Regions from separate parts of the Streptomyces sp. NPDC036764 genome, predicted to be linked through region 1. Evidence: riboswitches for the same ligand, from Rfam matches in the RefSeq annotation. Region 1 holds a riboswitch; the other holds the start of a gene.
What was found. Region 1 has a riboswitch for S-adenosylmethionine ahead of ACZ69Q_RS20465 (aminotransferase class V-fold PLP-dependent enzyme). Riboswitches for the same ligand answer to the same signal wherever they lie in the genome.

Region 1 (7,082 bases):
TACGGCCTGGCGGGTACCCGTCGCCCGTCCGTCCACGGCGGCGAGGCGGTCTGTGCGAGTGCGTCCCGTTACGTCATGCTCTGTATTCATGATCGGCAACTGGAGCGTGGCGCATTTCCGGGCTCGGTTCGGCAGGGCCGCGGGAGGACCGGCCCTCGGGTCGCCGGCGCCGGTGACGTACGGGCTGATCACCCTGTGCTGCCTGCTCTTCCTGCTGAGCCCGGCGGCGGGGCTCAATCCGGCGCACGGCTCGGGCGAGGAGCTGATCGCCGCGCAGCGGGCCTATTTCCATCGCTGGGGCGTGGTGCCGGCGGAACTGTTCGAGGGCGCGCCCCGTGCCGCCCTCACCCCGGCGACGGCCCTGTTCGTGCACGGGAGCTGGGTGCACCTGCTCGGCAACATGCTCTTCCTCTACGTCTTCGGCGCGATGACCGAGGAACGGATGGGCCGCGTCCAGTTCACGCTGTTCTATCTCGGCTGCGGCTATCTGGCCCTGCTGGGCTACGCCGCCGCCAACGACGACTCCACCCAGTCCCTGGTCGGCGCGTCCGGGGCGATCTCGGCCGTCCTCGGCGCGTTCCTCTTCCTCTTCCCCGGAGCGCGGGTGACAAGCCTGCTGCCGTTCCTGCTCTTCCTGCCGCTGCGCTTCCCGGCCTGGGTGGTGCTGCCCTTCTGGGCGGCCCTTCAGTGGGTGGCGGCCGGGCGGGCGACGCAGGGGCCCGGGGTGGCGTATCTGGCGCACCTGGTGGGCTTCGGGCTGGGCTTCGGCTACGCGTGGGCCCGGTTCGGGCGGCCCACTAGAGTGAAAGCCGCCCCAGCTCCGGCCCCCGAGGGAGAGAACCAGCCGTGATCACCGCGATCGTCCTGATCAAGACCAGCGTGGACCGGATCCCCGAGATCGCAGAACGGATCGCCTCGCTGGAGAACGTGACCGAGGTCTTCTCCGTCACCGGCACCTACGACCTGATCGCCATGGTGCGGGTGAAGGAGCACGAGGAGCTGGCCGAGGTCATCCCCGGCCGGATCAGCAAGATCCCCGGAGTCGAGGGCACGGACACGCACGTGGCGTTCCGCACCTACTCCCAGCACGACATCGAGGCCGCCTTCGCCATCGGCCTGGATAGCTGACACCCCGGGCGCCGCTCAGGATGAAGAGTTCTTCGTCCTGGGCTCATCCTGGCCGCCGGGAGCCGTGGGCAGGATCGCCGTATGGCCTTCCCGCACCGGATCGCGGCCCTCGCTGCCGTCGTGGCGATCCCGCTGGGCATCGCCGCGACCATCTTCGCCCTCACCGACCGGCCGAAGTCGGCCGAGGTCCCGCCCCGGGTGGAGCTGGACAGCGCTCCGCCACGCCGACGCCCACCCGGCGTGCACCGACGCCGAGCGACGAGGTCGTCTCCCGCCCGCCGGTGACCGACAGCCCCGCGAGTGACGACGATGACGACGCCCCCGACACCTCGGACGACGACCGCGGCGAGCCCGGGGACGACGGCCGAGCACTCCGCGGGCCGTGACATGTGCGGTTCCGCGCACCTGGAGGGCGGCTGCGCCGCCTGTCGGGCGCGGCCGCGAGGAGCGGTGCCGGCATCCCGCCCGCGCCGATGGCCCTGGCGGGGGCCCTGGTGCGGGCCTTAGAACTCCTCACCGACGCGACCGAACGCGCCCTGCGGATGATCCTGCCGGGCGCCCGGCTACCGGCTCACGCGGAGGTGTCCGGCACGCAACGGCCGTCCTCGGTGCGGTAGTTCCACTTCGCGCCGTCCGTCACGAGCTCCTTCACCGCGTTCACGAACCGCTCGACGTGTTCGTCCGGCGTACCGGCCCCGAAGCTGACCCGGATGGCGTTGAGGGACTTCTCGCCGGGCGCCGCCTCCGGGGCGCCGCACTCGCCCTGGGCCTGCGGGTCGCTGCCGAGCAGCGTGCGGACCAGCGGGTGGGCGCAGAACAGCCCGTCGCGGACGCCGATGCCGTATTCGGCGGAGAGGGCGGCGGCGAAGTGGGAGCTGTTCCAGCCCGCGACGACGAAGGAGATCACACCGACGCGCGGCGCGTCGTCGCCGAAGAGGGAGAGGACCCGGACCTCGGGCACCTCGGCGAGACCGGCCCGCACCTTCTCGATCAGGTACTGCTCACGGGCGACCAGGTCGTCGAAACCGGCCTCGGTGAGCGCCTTGCAGGCGGAGGCGATGGAGTAGGCGCCGATGACGTTCGGGGAGCCGGCCTCGTGCCGGGCGGCGCTGTCGTGCCACTCGACATCGACACCGCCGTCCTCACGCCGCGACACCTTGCGGCTGGCGCCGCCGCCCGCGAGGTACGGCTCCGCCGCGCGCAGCCAGTCGGAGCGGCCGGCCAGGACTCCGGAGCCGAAGGGGGCGTACAGCTTGTGGCCGGAGAAGGCGACCCAGTCGACGTCCAGGTCACGGACGCTCACCGCGTGGTGCGGGGCGAGCTGGGCGGCGTCCAGGACGATCCGGGCGCCATGGGCGTGCGCGGCGGCGGCCAGCTCGCGCACCGGCCACAGCTCGCCGGTCACGTTCGAGGCGCCGGTGACGCAGACCAGGGCCGGGCCGTACGGGTCGCGCTCGGCGAGGGCGCGCTCCAGGGTCTCGACGGCCTCGCGGTGGGTGCGCGGGGCGTTGAGGTAGGTGACGCGGGCGTCGCGCCAGGGCAGCAGGGAGGCGTGGTGCTCGGTCTCGAAGACGAAGACCTGGCAGTCGGCCGGCAGGGCGGCGGCGAGCAGGTTCAGCGAGTCGGTGGTGGAGCGGGTGAACACGACCTGGTCGCCGTCCCGGCAGTCCAGGAACTCGGCGACCGTCCGGCGGGCGTTCTCGAACAGGTCGGTGGAGAGCTGGGAGAGGTAGCCGGCACCGCGGTGGACGCTGCCGTAGTACGGCGCGTAGGCGGCCACGTCGTCCCAGACACGCTGGAGGGCGGGGGCGCTGGCGGCGTAGTCGAGCGCGGCGTAGACGACCTCGTCGCCGGTGACGAGCGGGACGGTGACATCTCGGCCCAGAACGGGCAGCGGGGCACAAATGCTCTGGACGGAGGCAGCGGTGGAGACAGACATGACGGAACTCCCGTGAGAGGAAAGAAGAAAGTGAAAGTGGGTGCGCGGAGGCGGGGCTCGGCGGCCCTATCGCATTCGCTTGCTCACGGAAGACTCCCTCGAACGACCAGGACCCCTGGTTTCGAGAGGGGCCCGCGCTTGCCGTAGACCTCGCTGCCTACGGCCTGGTCTTCACCCGGGGCACCCCGCCACGGACGGAGGGTTGCCGGACAGTCGGCCGGGGCCTCATGACTGTCACTCATGACCTGGTACAGGAACGTACGTGAAATGATCGTCGTCCCGCAACCCGTGTCCGGATCGCGGGACGACATCGGGCACTTGCTAGGCGTTGCTCGCCGCGACCCACCGCTCCAGCGTCCGCTTCGCGGACCCGGAGTCGATCGACTCCGCCGCCTTCGCCATGCCGGCGCGGATCTGTTCCGTCAGCGGCCCGTCGCCGGGCTCCAGCGCCACCAGCGCCGCCGCGGAGTTCAGCAGTACGGCGTCGCGCACCGGCCCCGTCTCGCCGTCCAGCAGGCGGCGGGCGACCTCGGCGTTGTAGGACGCGTCGGCGCCGCGCAGCGCCTCCACGGGCACCAGCTCGATGCCGACGTCACGCGGGTCGAAGGCCTCTTCGGTCACCTTGCCGTCGCGCACGACCCACACCCGCGAGGTGGCGGTGGTCGTCAGCTCGTCGAGGCCGTCGTCGCCGCGGAACACCAGCGAGGAGTTGCCGCGCTCGGCGAAGACGCCGGCGACGATCGGCGCCATGCGCGGGTCGGCCACACCGACCGCCTGGGCCTTCACCTTCGCCGGGTTGGTCAGCGGACCGAGCACGTTGAAGGTCGTGCGGATGCCCAACTGCCCGCGCGCCGCGGCCACATGGCGCAGCGACGGATGGAACTTCACCGCGAAGCAGAAGGTGATCCCGGCGTCCTCGGCGACCCGCGCCACCCGCCCGACGGGCAGCTCCAGATTGACGCCGAGCTTCTCCAGCACGTCCGAGGCGCCCGACGCCGACGACGCGGCACGGTTGCCGTGCTTGACGACCTTCGCGCCGGTGCCGGCGATGACGATCGCCGACATCGTGGAGATGTTGACGGTCTTCGCACCGTCGCCGCCCGTGCCGACGATGTCGACGGTCGGCCCCGGCACCTCGATCACGTTCGCGTGCGCGTACATCGTCCTGACGAGCCCGGTGATCTCCTGCACCGTCTCGCCCTTGGCCCGCAGCGCCACCACGAACCCGGCGATCTGCGCGTCCGTCGCCTCGCCGCGCATGATCAGGTCCATCGCCCACGCGGTGTCGTCGGCGGACAGGTCCCGGCCGTCCAGCAGGCCGTTCAGCAGCAGGGGCCAGGAGCGGCCCGCCGCGGTGTCGCCTCCAGCGGGGGTCACAGCGCTCATAAGCCGCTCCAGGTTCAGGCGTCCCGCACTACGGGACACGAGTCTCAACGAGTCCACCCTATCCAGCCCCGGGACACGGAGAAGGGCCCCGTCCGAAGATCGGACGGGGCCCTTCTGCCGTGGCGTGGCGTGCGCAGCGATCAGTGGTGGCCGTGGCCGCTCGTGATCTCCTTGTACTCCTCGACCGTCGGCTTGGCGATCTGGCCGTCCTCGCCGAAGTAGGACCGGCTGAGCTTGGCGCGGAGCTTCTGGGAGCCCTTCACCTTGCGCTCGACGCCGTTCTCGTCGACCGTCGGGCCGATCTCGGCCGGCTTGTACTGCTCGTGCGCGGTGAGCGTGTACAGCGCGTCCTGGCTGAGCGGCTCGTGGACCTCGATGAACTCACCGTGCGGCAGGCGCTTGATGATGCCCGACTCGCGGCCGTGCAGCACCTTGTCCTTGTCCCGGCGCTGGAGGCCGAGGCAGATGCGCTTGGTGACGATGAACGCGAGGACCGGTCCGACGAAGAAGCTGATCCGGACGAACCAGGTGACCGCGTTGATCGACAGGTGGAAGTGGGTGGCCCACAGGTCGTTGCCACCACCGACCAGGCCGATCATGTACACCGTGACCCAGGCGACGCCGAACGCGGTACGCGTCGGGGCGTTGCGCGGGCGGTCCAGGATGTGGTGCTCGCGCTTGTCGCCGGTGACCCAGGACTCGATGAACGGGTAGAGCGCGATCGCACCCAGGACCAGACCGAAGAGCACCAGCGGGATGAACACGCCGAGGACCAGCGTGTGACCCCAGAAGTTGACCTCCCAGCCCGGCATGTACCGGACCAGACCCTCGGCGAAGCCCATGTACCAGTCGGGCTGGGCGCCCGTGGACACCATGTCCGGCCGGTAGGGGCCGATGGCCCACACCGGGTTGATCTGCGCGATCGCCGCGATCACCGCGATGACACCGAAGACCAGGAAGAAGAAGCCTCCGGCCTTGGCCATGTAGACCGGCAGCAGCGGCATGCCGACGACGTTCTTGTTCGTCTTTCCGGGGCCCGCGAACTGCGTGTGCTTGTGGTAGAAGACCAGGATCAGGTGGCCGACCACCAGGCCGAGCATGATGCCCGGCAGCAGCAGGATGTGGATCGAGTAGAAGCGGGCCACGAAGTCGACGCCCGGGAACTCGCCGCCGAAGAGGAAGAACGAGATGTACGTGCCGACGATCGGCATGGACAGGATCGCGCCCTCGGTGAAGCGGACACCGGTGCCGGAGAGCAGGTCGTCCGGGAGCGAGTAGCCGGTGAAACCGGTGAACATGCCCAGGACGAACAGCAGGAAGCCGAACAGCCAGTTGATCTCACGCGGCTTGCGGAACGCGCCCGTGAAGAACACGCGCATCATGTGCACGAACATGCCCGCGAGGAAGATCAGCGCGGCCCAGTGGTGGATCTGCCGGATGAGCAGACCACCGCGCACGTCGAAGGAGATGTGCAGCGTGGAGCTGAACGCCTCCGACATGAGCTGCCCCTGGAGCGGGACGTAGGAGCCGTGGTACTCCACCTCGTTCATCGACGGGTGGAAGAACAGCGTCAGATACACACCCGTGAGGATGATGATGATGAAGCTGTAGAGGCAGACCTCACCCAACATGAACGACCAGTGGTCGGGGAAGATCTTGCGCATGTTGGCCTTGGCCAGGGAGTAGATCCCGAGCCGGCCGTCGGCCCAGTCGGCGACGCGCTCGCCGGCCGGTGCCTTCCCGCGAGAGCGGGACTCGTTGTTCTCGTTGGTGCTCATCCGCGCTCCCAGAATGCAGGACCGACGGGCTCTTCGAAGTCGCCGAGCGCCTCGAGGTAGCCCTCGTCGTTCACACCGATGCGCAACTGCGGCAAGGGGTGACCGGCCGGGCCGAAGATGACCTTGGCACCGTCGGAGAGGTCGAAGGTGGACTGGTGGCAGGGGCAGAGCGCGTGGTGCGTCTGCTGCTCGTACAGGGAGATCGGGCAACCGACGTGGGTGCAGATCTTCGAGTACGCGACGATGCCCTGGTAGGACCAGTCGAGTTCCTGCTTGTCCTTGATGTCGTCCGGCTGGAGCCGGATGATCATCAGGGCCGCCTTGGCGATCTCGTTCTGGAAGTCGTGGTCGTGCTCCTCGAGGCCCTCCGGCTTGGCGAAGGTGAGGGAGCCGACCGCGACGTCCGCGGGACGCAGCGGCTCGTTGGTGTTCATGTTGACGAGCAGCTTGCCCTTGGACCACAGGGTGTGGCGCAGCTTGGTCCCGGGCAGCGGGCCGAGGTCACGCAGCAGGACGACGCCGGAGAGCGGGAACAGCGCCAGCGCACCGAACATCGTGTTGCGGATCAGCTTGCGCCGGCCCAGCGCCGACTCCTTGGCGCCCTGCTTGAAGTCGGCCATGACCTTGGCCTTGACCTCGGGCTCCGCCGCGATCGCGTGCCGGTCGTCGGCGACCTCTTCGTCGGACATCAGGGTGCGGGCCCAGTGGACCGCGCCCGCGCCGATGCAGAACAGCGCCGCACCGAGGGTCAGACCCAGCGCGAAGTTCAGCGCGTTGAGGTGACCGATCGGGAAGACGAAGATCGACTTGTCGTGCGGGATCGTCACGTACGAGGCGATGAAGCCCACGGT
Region 2 (7,082 bases), on a different contig from region 1:
TACTACGAGCCCTCGCCGACCGGGCCGGCTGACCGGCCCCCCGTTCAGGCGGACGGGCCGGGCCGTTCCTCCAACGCGTGCAGTTGGTCCAGGAACCACTGGGCGGGCGGTAGTGCGGTTGCGGCGGCCGCCAGGCGCTTCGAGCGCTCCGCCCGTTCCTCCGGACGCACGGTCAGTGCCTCGTGCAGTGCCCGTGCCGTGCCGATCACGTCGTACGGGTTGACGGTGATCGCGTCCTCGCCCAGCTCCTCGTGGGCCCCGGCCTCCCGCGACAGCACCAGGGCGCACCCCTCGTCGGAGACGACCGGCACCTCCTTCGCGACCAGGTTCATGCCGTCCCGGATGGGGTTGACGAGCGCCACGTCCGCGAGTCGGTAGGCGGCCAGCGAGCGCGCGAAGTCGTCCTTGACGTGGAGCACGACCGGGGTCCAACCCGGCGTCCCGTACTGCGAGTTGAGCTCGTCCGCCACCCGCTGCACCTCGGCCGTGTAGTCCCGGTACACCGCCAGGTCCTGCCGCGAGGGGTAGGCGAACGCCACGTGCACCACGCGCTCGCGCCACTCGGGGCGGTCGTCGAGGAGCTGCCGGTAGGCGAGCAGACCGCGCACGATGTTCTTCGACAGCTCGGTCCGGTCGACCCGCACGATCGCCCTGCGGGCGGTCCCGTCCGGGGCCGTGCCGATCTCGGCGCGGAGCGCGGTCATCCGCTCCTCCACGTCCGCCCGGTGGGAGCGTTCGCGCAGGAAGTCCGCGTCCGCGCCCAGCCCGTGCACGCCGATCCGCGTGCCCCCGAGCCCGTCGGCGAACCGGGCGGCGCAGCACGCCTCGAACGCGTCCGCCCACCGCCGGGTCAAAAAACCCAGCCGGTCCGCGCCCAGCATCCCGCGCAGCACCTGATCGGCGATGTCGTCGGGCAGCATCCCGAAGTACTCGGGCGGCGCCCACGGCGTGTGCGAGAAGTGGCCGATCCTGAGGTCGGGGCGCAGCTCACGGAGCATCCCCGGCACCAGCGTCAGGTGATAGTCCTGCACCAGCACCGCCGCCCCCGGCGCCGCCTGCCCGGCCAGCGCCTCGGCGAAGGCGCGGTTGTAGGTCACGTACGAGGTCCACTGGCGCCGGAACTCCGCGTCGAAGACCGGCTCCAGCGGCGTCTGATAGAGCATGTGGTGGACGAACCACAGCACCGAGTTCGCGATGCCGTTGTACGCGTCCGCGTGCACGTCGGCCGGGATGTCCAGCATCAGCACGCCGTCCTCGCCGACCCCGCGCCGCACCGCCTCCCGGTCCCCGTCGGACAGCGCCGAGCACACCCACAGCGCGCCCGCGTCCGGCCCGATCGCCGACAGCCCGGAGACGACTCCGCCGCCGCCGCGCTTGGAGTTCAGCGAGCCGTCGTCGCCCACCGCGTACGAGACCGGGCCGCGGTTCGACGCGACCAGCACCTTGGCAGCACCCGGCGCACCCGGCCCATCCTGCGCATCCTGCGTGGAAGCCATAAGCCTCAACCTAGCCCTCCCCGGAAACGCTCAAACGTGCGGTTCCGCTCAGTGGGGGGCTCTTGTACGCCCTGTATACGGCCGGATTCCGGCGTTTACGCGACCTTCCGCGTCGCGTACTCGGCGATCTCCACCATCGGCGGCCGTTCCTCGGTGTCCACGGAGTACGTACGCGGCTCGAAACCGTCCTCGCCGCGCTCGAACTGGGTCAGCGACGGCCGCACCAGATGCCCGCGGGCCAGCCGCAACTGGGCCGTGCGGTAGATCGCGGCGGACATCCGGCCGAGCGCCTGCCCGTCCTGGTGCCGGTGCTTGCGCACCCCCACGTCCACCTGGGCGAGCGCGTCGAGCCCGACCAGATGCAGCGCGTCGACCAGCATGCCCAGCTCGATGCCGTACCCGACGGGGAACGGGAGCTGTTCCAGCAGGCTGCGGCGGGCCGCGTACTCGCCGCCGAGCGGCTGCACGAAACCGGCGAGCTGCGGCCAGTGCATGTTCAGCAGCGGGCGCGCCATCAGCTCCGTGACCCGGCCGCCCTGCCCGGCGGCACCGCCGAGCGGACGGTCGTACATCGCCTTGACCAGGTCCACGCCGGGGTCGGTGAGCAGCGGGCCGACGATCCCGGAGACGAAGTCGGAGGAGAACTCCTTCAGATCGGCGTCGATGAAGCAGACGACGTCGCCGGTCGTGACGAGCAGCGAGCGCCACAGCACCTCGCCCTTGCCGGGCACGGCCGGGACGCGCGGGAGGATCTCGTCCCGGTGCACCACCCGGGCGCCCGCGGCTGCGGCCACCTCGGAGGTGCGGTCGGTGGAGCCGGAGTCGACGACGACGATCTCGTCGACCAGCGGAACCTGCCGCACGAGGTCATGGGCGATGATCGAGACGATGTCGCCGACCGTCTCCTCCTCGTTGAGCGCGGGCAGCACGACGGAGACCGACTGGCCCGTGCGCTGTTTGGCGGCCAGGATGTGATGCAGCGGGCGATCGGTAACGGACCAGGAGCGGCGGCTCAGCCAGCGCTCGACTTCTTCCAGCACGGTCGGCGGCTCCTCACTGTCGGAACGTTTGTGATCCATCTCGCGGTTCGGACGGCTATCTCAACTGTCCTGGCGTTCGGTTACAGTCTTGAACAACGCGGGTGACCATCGCATGTCCGAGGTCAACCGTCGTCCACAACCGAATACCGCTCATCCAGAGGGGCAGAGGGATACGGCCCGATGAAGCCCCGGCAACCCTCCAGTCGGTTCTCGTAGATCAGCGTCGATCGTCACAGTTGATCGTCTGCGCGAGGCTCCCGGCTAGGGAAGGTGCCAAATCCGTCTCACGGCGAGATGCGTCGTGAGGAAGATGAGGAGAAAGGGCCTCGCCTCACATGGCTGCGCAGACTGTTGCAAGCACCACCGAATCCACCGTAGACCTCGGCCCCGCCGCGGCGCTCTCCTGCCGCGAGTGCGGCCACCGGGTACCGCTCGGCCCGGTCTTCGCGTGCGAGGAGTGTTTCGGCCCGCTGGAGATCGCCTACGACTTCTCGGCCTACGACACCGAGGAGCTCCGCAAGCAGATCGAAGCGGGTCCCGCGAACATCTGGCGTTACGCGCCGCTGCTGCCCGTCCCGGCCGACGTCGCCGACAAGCCGAACCTCAACCCCGGCTGGACCAAGCTCGTCAAGGCCGACAACCTCGCCGGCGAGCTGGGTGTGACCGGCGGCCTGTACATCAAGGACGACTCCGGCAACCCGACGCACTCCTTCAAGGACCGTGTCGTCGCCCAGGCCCTGGAGGCCGCCCGCGCCTTCGGCTTCACCACGCTCTCCTGCTCCTCCACCGGCAACCTGGCCGGCGCGGTGGGTGCCGCGGCCGCCCGCGCCGGCTTCCGCTCGTGCGTGTTCATCCCGCACGACCTGGAGCAGGGCAAGGTCGTCATGGCCGCGATCTACGGCGGCGAGCTCGTCGGCATCGAGGGCAATTACGACGACGTGAACCGTTTCTGCTCCGAGTTGATCGGCGACCCGGCCGGCGAGGGCTGGGGCTTCGTCAACGTCAACCTGCGGCCCTACTACGCCGAGGGCTCCAAGACCCTGGCGTACGAGATCTGCGAGCAGCTCGGCTGGCGGCTCCCGGACCAGTTGGTCGTCCCGATCGCCTCCGGCTCGCAGCTCACGAAGATCGACAAGGGGCTCCAGGAGCTGATCAAGCTCGGGCTCGTCGAGGACCGGCCGTACAAGATCTTCGGTGCGCAGGCCGAGGGCTGCTCGCCGGTGTCGACCGCCTTCAAGGCCGGCCACGACGTGGTCCGCCCCCAGAAGCCGAACACCATCGCCAAGTCGCTGGCCATCGGCAACCCGGCCGACGGCCCGTACGTCCTCGACATCGCGCGCCGCACCGGCGGGTTCGTGGAGGATGTGACGGACGAGCAGGTCGTCGACGCGATCAAGATCCTCGCCCGGACCGAGGGCATCTTCGCGGAGACCGCCGGCGGGGTGACCGTGGGCGTGACGAAGAAGCTGATCGAGAGCGGTGTCCTCGACCCCACGAAGACCACGGTCGTCCTCAACACCGGCGACGGCCTCAAGACCCTCGACGCGGTGGCCGGTACCGGCCTCACCGCCACCATCCGCCCGAACCTGGACTCCTTCCGAGAGGCTGGCCTCGCATGAGCGTGACCGTTCGCATCCCCACCATCCTGCGCACCTACACCGGCGGGCAGGCCGAGGTCGCCGCCGATGGTGCCAACCTCGCCGAGGTCATCGCCGACCTGGAGAAGAACCACACGGGGATCGCCGCCCGGGTGCTGGACGACCAGGGCAAGCTGCGGCGCTTCGTCAATGTCTACGTCAATGACGACGACGTGCGTTTCGAGCAGGGCCTGGAGACGGCGACCCCGGACGGTGCGGGCGTTTCCATCATCCCGGCCGTCGCCGGCGGCTGACAGAATGACCGATCATTACCATCGGTAACACGGGTTACTGAGAGTTCACCGAATTGCCCCCTCCGTGAGAGAAGCGGAGGGGGCAATTCTGTGTGGTTGAGCGAGGTACAGTTGGGGAACGTGCCGCCGATCTCCGAGTCGGTTGCCCTTGATTCTTGCCGTACGCCCGACAAGAAGTAGCCAAAGTGTGCGGGTTTTTTGCGGCTTCTGTTCCTTTTGTCAGGTCCGACTTGACCTGAAGTCAGGGGAATTGTCCCCACATTCCCGACCGGTCGTGCCCGGATTTCTCGTCCGATTGACCTGTTGCAGACGGCAGTTGGGCAGATACATTCAGCCGCGGTCGACGCGTTCCGGCGCACGCCCCCGACCGATGGGGGGTGAGGTCTGACCCGGATCCGCGAAGTGTGGATCTGTGCAAGGGCCAGTAATAGGGGAGTTAGGCATGGCTCAGGGCACCGTCAAGTGGTTCAACGCGGAGAAGGGGTACGGCTTCATCGCGGTCGACGGTGGTGCGGATGTTTTCGTCCACTACAGCGCGATCCAGATGGACGGTTACCGCACCCTGGAGGAAGGCCAGCGGGTCGAATTCGAGATCTCGCAGGGCCAGAAGGGGCCGCAGGCGGACATGGTCCGTCTGGCGACCGGCTGAAGCACGCGTCGACTAACAGCAGCGACGTACTTCTTCGAAGGGCCCGCACCTCCCGGGGTGCGGGCCCTTCGCCGTGCTCAGAACCCGTTCGCGGTCCGTTCGCGCCCGGCGGAGCGCCCCGCCCGATCCCCGAGAGCCGCTTGCACTCGCATGGGTCGAGTGCTAATCATTGCGTTAGCACTCTGAAGGTGAGAGTGACAACGAAGGACCGGGTCGGTGAGGCCCGCAGGCCGGGTGGGGCAAGGAACCACGAGGCCGGCGAGCCGTCCGTCGCGGGCGCGGGCGCGGTCCGAAGGAATCACCCCCAGTCCTGGAGGGACCACTTCACATGGCCAAGATCATCGCGTTCGACGAGGAGGCGCGGCGCGGCCTCGAGCGCGGCATGAACCAGCTCGCGGACGCCGTGAAGGTGACGCTCGGCCCCAAGGGCCGCAACGTCGTCCTCGAGAAGAAGTGGGGCGCCCCCACGATCACCAACGATGGTGTCTCCATCGCCAAGGAGATCGAGCTCGAGGACCCGTACGAGAAGATCGGCGCCGAGCTGGTCAAGGAAGTCGCCAAGAAGACGGACGACGTCGCCGGTGACGGTACGACCACCGCGACCGTTCTCGCCCAGGCCCTGGTCAAGGAGGGCCTGCGCAACGTAGCCGCCGGCGCCAACCCGATGGCCCTCAAGCGCGGTATCGAGCGCGCCGTCGAGGCCGTCTCCGCCGCCCTGCTGGAGCAGGCGAAGGACGTCGAGACCAAGGAGCAGATCGCCTCCACGGCCTCCATCTCCGCCGCCGACACCCAGATCGGCGAGCTCATCGCCGAGGCGATGGACAAGGTCGGCAAGGAAGGCGTCATCACCGTCGAGGAGTCCCAGACCTTCGGTCTGGAGCTGGAACTCACCGAGGGTATGCGCTTCGACAAGGGCTACATCTCGGCGTACTTCGCCACCGACATGGAGCGTATGGAGGCGTCGCTCGACGACCCGTACATCCTGATCGCCAACTCCAAGATCGGCTCCGTCAAGGACCTGCTCCCGCTCCTGGAGAAGGTCATGCAGTCGGGCAAGCCGCTGCTGATCATCGCCGAGGACGTCGAGGGCGAGGCCCTGTCGACCCTGGTCGTCAACAAGATCCGCGGCACCTTCAAGTCCGTCGCCGTCAAGGCCCCGGGCTTCGGTGACCGTCGCAAGGCGATGCTGAACGACATCGCCATCCTCACCGGTGGCGAGGTCATCTCCGAGGAGGTCGGTCTCAAGCTCGAGAACACCTCCCTGGACCTGCTGGGCCGTGCCCGCAAGGTCGTCATCACCAAGGACGAGACCACGATCGTCGACGGTGCCGGTTCTTCGGACCAGGTCGGCGGCCGTGTGAACCAGATCCGCGCCGAGATCGAGAACAGCGACTCGGACTACGACCGCGAGAAGCTCCAGGAGCGCCTGGCGAAGCTCGCGGGCGGCGTGGCCGTCATCAAGGCCGGTGCCGCCACCGAGGTGGAGCTCAAGGAGCGCAAGCACCGCATCGAGGACGCCGTGCGCAACGCCAAGGCGGCCGTCGAGGAGGGCATCGTCGCCGGTGGTGGCGTGGCCCTGCTCCAGGCCTCCGGTGTCTTCGAGAAGCTGGAGCTGGAGGGTGACGAGGCGACCGGCGCTGCCGCCGTCAAGCTCGCCCTTGAGGCCCCGCTGAAGCAGATCGCCGTCAACGCCGGCCTCGAGGGCGGCGTCGTGGTGGAGAAGGTCCGCAACCTCACCCCGGGTCACGGCCTGAACGCCGCGACCGGTGAGTACGTCGACCTGGTCGCCGAGGGCATCATCGACCCGGCGAAGGTGACGCGTTCCGCGCTGCAGAACGCCGCGTCGATCGCCGCGCTGTTCCTCACCACCGAGGCCGTCATCGCCGACAAGCCGGAGAAGGCCGCCGCGCCTGCCGGTGGCGGCATGCCGGGCGGTGACATGGACTTCTGATCGACCTCGGGGGCCCTGGCCTCCGGTTGATCAACGTCCTTACCGAGGGCGGCAC

Region 2: linked by a shared signal. The riboswitch ahead of thrC (threonine synthase) and the one ahead of ACZ69Q_RS20465 (aminotransferase class V-fold PLP-dependent enzyme) in region 1 are both predicted to bind S-adenosylmethionine.

What each region holds. Positions count from the first base shown of each region.
Region 1 is NZ_JBVJPT010000004.1:494,515-501,596, reverse strand. It holds gene ACZ69Q_RS20485 (rhomboid family intramembrane serine protease) at 89-850, shown strand; gene ACZ69Q_RS20480 (Lrp/AsnC family transcriptional regulator) at 847-1,128, shown strand; partial or broken gene ACZ69Q_RS20475 (small secreted hydrophilic protein) at 1,210-1,514, shown strand; partial or broken gene ACZ69Q_RS20470 (glycerate kinase) at 1,584-1,745, shown strand; gene ACZ69Q_RS20465 (aminotransferase class V-fold PLP-dependent enzyme) at 1,700-3,067, opposite strand; SAM riboswitch class IV at 3,197-3,313, opposite strand; gene trpD (anthranilate phosphoribosyltransferase) at 3,389-4,453, opposite strand; gene qcrB (cytochrome bc1 complex cytochrome b subunit) at 4,594-6,231, opposite strand; gene qcrA (cytochrome bc1 complex Rieske iron-sulfur subunit) at 6,228-7,082, opposite strand, start outside.
Region 2 is NZ_JBVJPT010000008.1:149,032-156,113, forward strand. It holds gene otsB (trehalose-phosphatase) at 1-32, shown strand, start outside; gene ACZ69Q_RS27550 (alpha,alpha-trehalose-phosphate synthase (UDP-forming)) at 45-1,496, opposite strand; gene ACZ69Q_RS27555 (glucosyl-3-phosphoglycerate synthase) at 1,592-2,536, opposite strand; SAM riboswitch class I at 2,684-2,853, shown strand; gene thrC (threonine synthase) at 2,872-4,155, shown strand; gene ACZ69Q_RS27565 (MoaD/ThiS family protein) at 4,152-4,427, shown strand; gene ACZ69Q_RS27570 (cold-shock protein) at 4,870-5,076, shown strand; gene groL (chaperonin GroEL) at 5,405-7,027, shown strand.